DNA from 3 places in the Fictibacillus sp. B-59209 genome. Region 1 is predicted to be linked to each of the others. Evidence: riboswitches for the same ligand, from Rfam matches in the RefSeq annotation. Region 1 holds a riboswitch; each other region holds the start of a gene.
What was found. A riboswitch is a leader RNA that binds a small molecule or an ion and turns the genes downstream of it on or off. The one in region 1 is predicted to bind cobalamin.
Positions count from the first base shown of each region.

Region 2: another riboswitch for cobalamin. It lies ahead of P4361_RS05230 (ABC transporter substrate-binding protein); the one in region 1 lies ahead of metE (5-methyltetrahydropteroyltriglutamate--homocysteine S-methyltransferase).
Region 3: another riboswitch for cobalamin. It lies ahead of P4361_RS15775 (ribonucleoside-diphosphate reductase subunit alpha); the one in region 1 lies ahead of metE (5-methyltetrahydropteroyltriglutamate--homocysteine S-methyltransferase).

Region 1 is NZ_JARMMC010000008.1:251,979-254,247, forward strand. Features, by position in the region: gene metE (5-methyltetrahydropteroyltriglutamate--homocysteine S-methyltransferase) at 1-759, opposite strand, end outside; cobalamin riboswitch at 917-1,109, opposite strand; gene P4361_RS06655 (CHASE3 domain-containing protein) at 1,279-2,269, shown strand, end outside.
Region 2 is NZ_JARMMC010000007.1:54,180-56,448, reverse strand. Features, by position in the region: gene P4361_RS05235 (FecCD family ABC transporter permease) at 1-171, opposite strand, end outside; gene P4361_RS05230 (ABC transporter substrate-binding protein) at 134-1,093, opposite strand; cobalamin riboswitch at 1,220-1,410, opposite strand; gene P4361_RS05225 (GNAT family N-acetyltransferase) at 1,447-2,013, opposite strand; gene P4361_RS05220 (nuclease-related domain-containing protein) at 2,083-2,269, opposite strand, start outside.
Region 3 is NZ_JARMMC010000018.1:575,277-577,545, reverse strand. Features, by position in the region: gene P4361_RS15785 (Fur-regulated basic protein FbpA) at 1-18, shown strand, start outside; gene P4361_RS15780 (CBS domain-containing protein) at 152-574, shown strand; cobalamin riboswitch at 625-826, shown strand; gene P4361_RS15775 (ribonucleoside-diphosphate reductase subunit alpha) at 998-2,269, shown strand, end outside.

The DNA.
Region 1 (2,269 bases):
CTGGACAGGAAACTGAATGATTTCTTTGTAATGCTCTGCGCTCTCAAAGTACGTCTGCAGCATAATATTAAGACCGGAAGCGGTTTTATGGAACTGTTCATAGATTTTCTTGGATGCTGATAGTTCTTCTTCGGATAGGGAAGTAACGAGAATGGGCTCGTCGATTTGAATCCATTGGGCGCCCGCCTGTTCCAGTTCCTGAAGAATTCGGCAGTATAACGGGACAAGTTGGGAAAGCAGCGTGTCTTCCTGTTCGGGAAGGTATCCTTTTGCACATTTTATAAAAGTAACAGGCCCGACAATAACCGGTTTTCCTTCAATCCCAAGCTTCTCCTTTGCTTCCTTGTAAGCGGTAAGAGGCCTGTTTTCCACTAACCTCGGCGCACGGTCTTCCCATTCCGGCACGATATAATGGTAGTTTGTGTTAAACCATTTGGTCATTTCACACGCGACGGCTTCTTGTTTTCCTCTTGCCATGCCAAAGTAAAGGGAGAGAGGATTTTCCACTGCTTCAAATCTTTTTGGCACCAGCCCGAACATCACTGACATATCGAGCATGTGATCATAAAGTGTAAAATCATTGACTGGAATAATATCTATGCCCATGTCTTTTTGCTTTTGCAGATTTGCAAGCCTGATCTGTTCCATCTGCTGCAGAAAACTGGCTTCCGTCAGTTCTCCTTTCCAAAATGCTTCCAGTGCTCTTTTCCACTCCCGATTGCTGCCGATACGGGGATATCCCAAGTTGCTCGTTTTCATGTGTTATCTCTCCATTCTTTTAGATACTAAATATGCAATAAAAACAAAAAAGCATTCCCAACGCCAGTTACAGAACGTTAGAAATGCCTAAAAAAGGGTAGAGTAAACCCCATTGTATGCAAGAATCTAACACCTCCCTATCTCCCGTAGGTTAAAACAGTGTTGTTGAAACAAGGCAGGTCTCCTGACTCAAGGGTTATATACCGAGCTGCATCCCTTCCCAGCCTGCCGGCCAGTGGGCATTATGAGCTCGTTTCCTTTTACAGTGGCGGGACCGTGCCGGATTTTCACCGGGCTTCCCTTTTCATCCTTTGCATTTGTGCAATGGAACCTTGTCTCCACTATTATGTAATTTGATTTTGAAAATTTAGACAAGCCTATCATATCTAAAATAGGAAGTCAACGCATCAAAAGCAGAGAGAAGATGTGGAAATACTTTACTTCCAGCTATCTATATAGGTAAATGTTGTTTATAATAAAGGTGGATAACTATGAAAATAATAAAGGCAGGATGATAGAATGATAGGGAGAAACAGATTTGGAATCCGCGCAAAAATTTTTGCCGGATATCTAGTGATTATTCTTTGTCTGATCGTATCAATAGTAGTAGTAAATAATCAGATTGCCTCTATGCAAAAAGAGCGGAATTTTATTATTAATCATGACATAGAAATTCATTCGCTGACAAACGAGATTGAAAAGCAGGTTCTCGATATGGAAAACGGGCAGCGCGGTTTTATTATTACCGGGGATGAGAGCTATCTTAAACCCTTTAACCTGGCAGTGAACAGTTTGGAAAACGATTATAAAAAGCTCTATGGGCTGATTGCCGATAATCCAGCACAGCAAAATAGGCTCGAGGAAATTAATAAATCCATTCACAATTGGCTCCAGAAAACAGGAAATCCGTCCATTCAGCTGAAGAAGGAAAACAAGGATGGAGAAGTTCTCTCTCTTATTAAAAAAGATGTAGGCAGCCAAAGTGTAGAACAGATCCGCAGCCAGTTTGACACGTTCAGAACCACTGAAAAAGGCTTGACGAAAGAACGGGCGGACAGGCTTGACGAGCAGAACAAATTCCTGAAAACAGGGCTCTTTTCTTTATTGGTTATTGTTGTGGCTGTTTCATCACTTATTGCGTCTTTTGTTTCAGGCTCGATCATTAATACCATTAAGGCTGTTGTAAGTTCCATTACGGCTATGTCATCTAACGGTGACGTTACCCAGCGCATACATGTAAAAACGAAAGATGAAATCAAAGACCTGGCTGAAGCGACCAATGAACTGCTTGATAAAGTTGAGCAGAGGGAATGGCTGCAGTCCAGCACGAATCAGGTAGTCGAAAGATATCAGGGAACATCTACGATTAAAGTGCTGGGAGAGAAATTTGTTACAGGTGTTGCCCACTTAACGCAGGCCTCCATGGGTGCTCTCTATATCCGGGAAGGGAGCGGAGAACAATCCCGATACGTAAAAAAAGGTTCGTTTTCAGAGCCTATCGGAGAACCAG
Region 2 (2,269 bases), on a different contig from region 1:
GGGATAGTGGAAAAGCTTCGCTCCTAAAATCTGCACCACATGAAAAAGGGGGATAGGTATAGAACCTACCGATATCCCCAAGGCAACAGCTAAGCCCAACAGCAGAAACACTGCTGTATATGAAACGATGATTTTACTTTTTGTATACTTCCGGATAGATGGCTTTTGCAAGCTCCTCCACTCCTTCAATCAATCGCGGTCCCGGACGTGTCACCTTATCAGAGTGCACATCATAAATTTCTTTGTTTTTTACCGCAGGAACGTCCTTCCAGGCTTTACGGGCCATAATCTGTTCCACCGGCTTTTTGGAGTAATAGCCGTACGTTGTGACGATCGCGTCCGGTTTGTATTTGACAGGCTGCTCTTCAGATACCTTCGCCCATCCCTTCAATTCCCCTGCCGCATTTTTGGCATGAATGGCGTTCAGCATTTCATCAATGAATGTACCCTTGCCGGCAGTAAAAATCTCCGGAGCTGGAGCAACCTCAACCCAAACTTTTTTTTCTTTCTTTACTTGTTTTGCTTTTTCCTTGATCGCTGACAGATCATCCTTCATGGATTTTACAATCTTGTCACCTTGTTTTTGAGTGCCCGTTGCTTTAGCGATCATGTCGATGGACTTGTATGTATCCGTAAAGTTCTGCGCATCATTGATCACAACTACTTTGATGCCGGCATTCTTAAGCTGATCAATTCCCTGCTTGGAAGTATGCGCACTGGAGGCATGAGCAAGGACGAGATCAGGCTTTAAGCCAACAATCTTTTCCACGTTAAAATCCAATCCGCCGATTTTAGGCTTTTTCACAGCTGCTTCTGGATAGTTGTCAAAGTCAGAAACGCCGACAATTTCTTTATCCAAGCCAAGTGCAAATGCGACCTCTGTATTACTCGGTATGAGCGAGACGATTTTTTTGGGTTTCTTATCAATTTTTACATTCTCGTTCGCCGCATCTTTTATCGTTACGGGAAATTCACTCTTTACCTGATTGGCACCGTTTTCCTTTTTGTCTGTTGACTGATTTCCAGCCGAACAACCGGCAATGATGGCGATTACGAGTATCAGCATCATCGCAATTTGTGTAAACTTCTTCAATTCCTTCACGCTCCTGTATGTATCATTTAGCTGGGATTGTGCAAAACAAAAAAAGCCCTCCCTTCGGAGAGCGAATCAACAGTTAATCAATAAATGATTACAATTGCTTCACCTTTTCCTCGAAGGTTCGCACAGGCAATTAAGGCAGGTCTCCTGACTCTCGATCAACAATCTTCTTTTCCTTCCCATCCTTTGACAGAACAGTGGAAACATAAGAAGATTTCCCGATTACAGTGGCGGGACCGTGCTGGACTTGAACCAGCTTCCCTTTTAACGTTTTATTTGAAATAAAACGGACCTTAACCGCATATTCAGCTATATCCATTATACCTCTTACCGGCAAAATGAAAAGTTTAATTTATGTTCAATGATGCCCGGGACTTCGGGCTGACTTCCAGCCAGTCGCTCTTGAGCAGGCCCATAACATGTATATCAAAATACTGATCTTTGTCAAAGTAGGCTTGCCTTCTGACGCCTTCCTTTTGAAACCCCAGGGATTTCAGGAGCTTCAGGCTTTTTGTGTTATATTCGTAGACCTCAGCATCAATCCTGTAGGTCTCATGCTGAAACAGGTGCTGAAAGATGCCTGCAAGTGCTTCCCCCATGTATCCTTTTCCTTGTTCGGCACCGAGTCCGAACCGAAGCCAGCCATAACGCTGCGAGCTTCCCATCCAGTTGAAACGGACGTACCCAACAGGCTGCGAGCTCCTCTTTTCGATGATCATCAAGTAAGATTCGTTCAGCTGGCTTAAGCTTTTCTCAATATCCTGCCTTTGATTGCCTTCATTAATTATGGTCATAGAACCAGTAGACATTTTCCGAAAGAGAGGGCCGCTTTTCCATTGTGCGATGACAGAGGCATCACTCACCGTAATTTCCCTGATCTTCAGTCTTTCAAATTCAAGCTTCATTTTCGGCATGTTCCAAGCCTCCCCGTTTGTACCGAGTATGAAATGATTTATTTTATCATAATATGCAGCTCCTCAAATTTAAAGATGATATCTCCTGTCTTTATAGGTTCCCGTGTGAGGGAGGTTTAGAGATTTGAGGATTTTCGCTGAAATAGAGGGAGAAGTCAATCCTAAAAATCCCCTGAGGTCTCGATTTGTAATTGTAGAGCTTACTAGAAGCTTATAGTCATCTAATGAATGGAGATGAGCGATCTTGGAGGAATGA
Region 3 (2,269 bases), on a different contig from region 1:
TTAAATAAAACACAGTGAGGGAATAGACAATAGAACATATGTGTCCTTCTTAGGGCTTTTTTTGTGTGATGGCTTATTACTGCTCATCTATTTTATTTTTTGTTATAGTAGAAAAGAACGGCTGCATTTTATGGTTAAAGGAGATCACAGCATGAACATAGCTTTTTATCTATTGCCTAAAGAAGAGGTTAAATATTTGAATCCTGAATCGACCATCAGGCAGGCATTGGAGAAGCTTTCTTATCACAAATATACATCTGTTCCCCTTGTTTCAGAGGAAGGGCAGTATGTCGGTACGCTCACAGAAGGGGATCTGCTTTGGAAATTGAAAGAAGCGTTCGACCTTGGCTTCTACGATGTGGTGAAAACAAAACTGAAGGATGTTCCACAGCGTGTGAACAATATCTCAGTATCAATCAATTCAAATATGGAAGATTTAATTACGTTGGCAACTGACCAGAACTTTATTCCGGTGACTGACGACGACGGGCATTTTATTGGGATTATCCGCCGCCGGGACATCATTAAGTACTGCGCAAATACAATATGGAATAACAAAATAAATGAAAACTAGGTGTTGACAAATACTATATTTAGTGTGAAAGTAAATGTATTAAACTAAATATAGTATTTGAAACAAGAGGTGTCTTGTAAGACTTAATAGGGAATCCGGTAAAACAATCCGGAGCTGTCCCCGCAACTGTCATGTGGACGAAATGAGAATCCACTGTGTAAGAAACGCGCACGATTGTGTGGCTTTTACATGGGAAGGCTCAGAGTAGGAGGAAGCATTAGCCAGTAGACCTGCCTTTTTGTTTCACGATTTTGATTCTTCGGGGATTGAGAAGCAAAAACGGCACACTTTACTGCTATTTTTGATTCATATAACTCGTGTCGTTTTTTTAGGCTCATCCACTGGATGGGCCTTTTTATTTTGCGGATTTTTAGAGGAGGAGATTTGACTTTGGTTATAGCAGGCGGAACAGATCATCTTGTTATGAATTGGCTGGATGAAATTCTATTGGGCTTTCCCCAGCTTGATAAAAAGGAAGAGTATACAGAACAGGTAGGCTATTATGCTGATAAAAGCAGTTCTCAAACAGAAGCGATGAATATGGCTATTTTGCATGCACTTGAAAGAATTTCAATGCATGAGCCGGATTGGACCTTCGTCGCAGGAAGAATGCATCTTAAAAAAATCTACTCGGATGCAGTAAAAAACAGGGGGAGCCAAGGAGTTCATGGATATGGCCACTTCTATGGATTAATTCGTACACTGACAGACAAAGGAATCTATGATAAGAACCTGTTAAGCAGCTATTCACCAGAAGAAATAGATGAGCTTGAAGCGATGATTGTCCCTCAAAGGGATGAACTTTTTACATATATAGGACTTCGTACATTGGCTGACCGTTATCTTGCCAAATCGCATGAAGGCAAAGTGTTTGAATTGCCTCAGGAACGTTTTATGATCATCGCGATGTCCTTGATGTCCAACGAACCTTCAGACCGCCGCATGGAGCTGATTAAAGAAGCCTACTGGGCAATGTCGAACCTGTATATGACCGTGGCAACTCCTACACTTGCCAATGCGGGTAAAAGCTATGGCCAGCTGTCAAGCTGCTTCATCGATACGATGGATGACAGCCTTCGAGGAATCTATGATTCTACAACAGATGCAGCAACGCTCTCGAAAGGCGGAGGCGGGATCTCCGTTTACCTTGGCAAGATCAGAAGCCTTGGTTCAGAAATAAGAGGATTCAAGGGCAATTCATCGGGCATTATTCCATGGGCGAAGCTGTTGAACCAGACAGCGGTCAGTGTCGATCAGCTTGGACAGAGAAAGGGAGCTATCGCCATCTACTACAATGTGTTCGGCAAAGATCTTTTTTCTTTTCTTGACGCCAAGCTAAATAATGGTGACGAACGGCAGCGGGTTCATGATCTGTTTTTGGGCCTCTGCATTCCGGATTTATTTATGGAAAAGGCAGAGTCTAGAGAAGACTGGTATCTGTTTGATCCTTATACGGTAAAAAAAGTGATGGGCTATGAACTGGATGATTTTTTTGATGAAGAACCCGGCAAAGGCAGTTTCCGCGATAAATATGATGAGTGCGTTGCCGCAGCCGAACAAGGGCTTTTGGGTGAAAAAGGTTCAGGAGGCTATGACGTTGTACCAGCCATTGAAATTTTTAAAAGAATCATGAAAAGCCAGCTGGAAACGGGAGTGCCGTATATGTTTTACCGGGACACGGTTAATCGGGCTAAC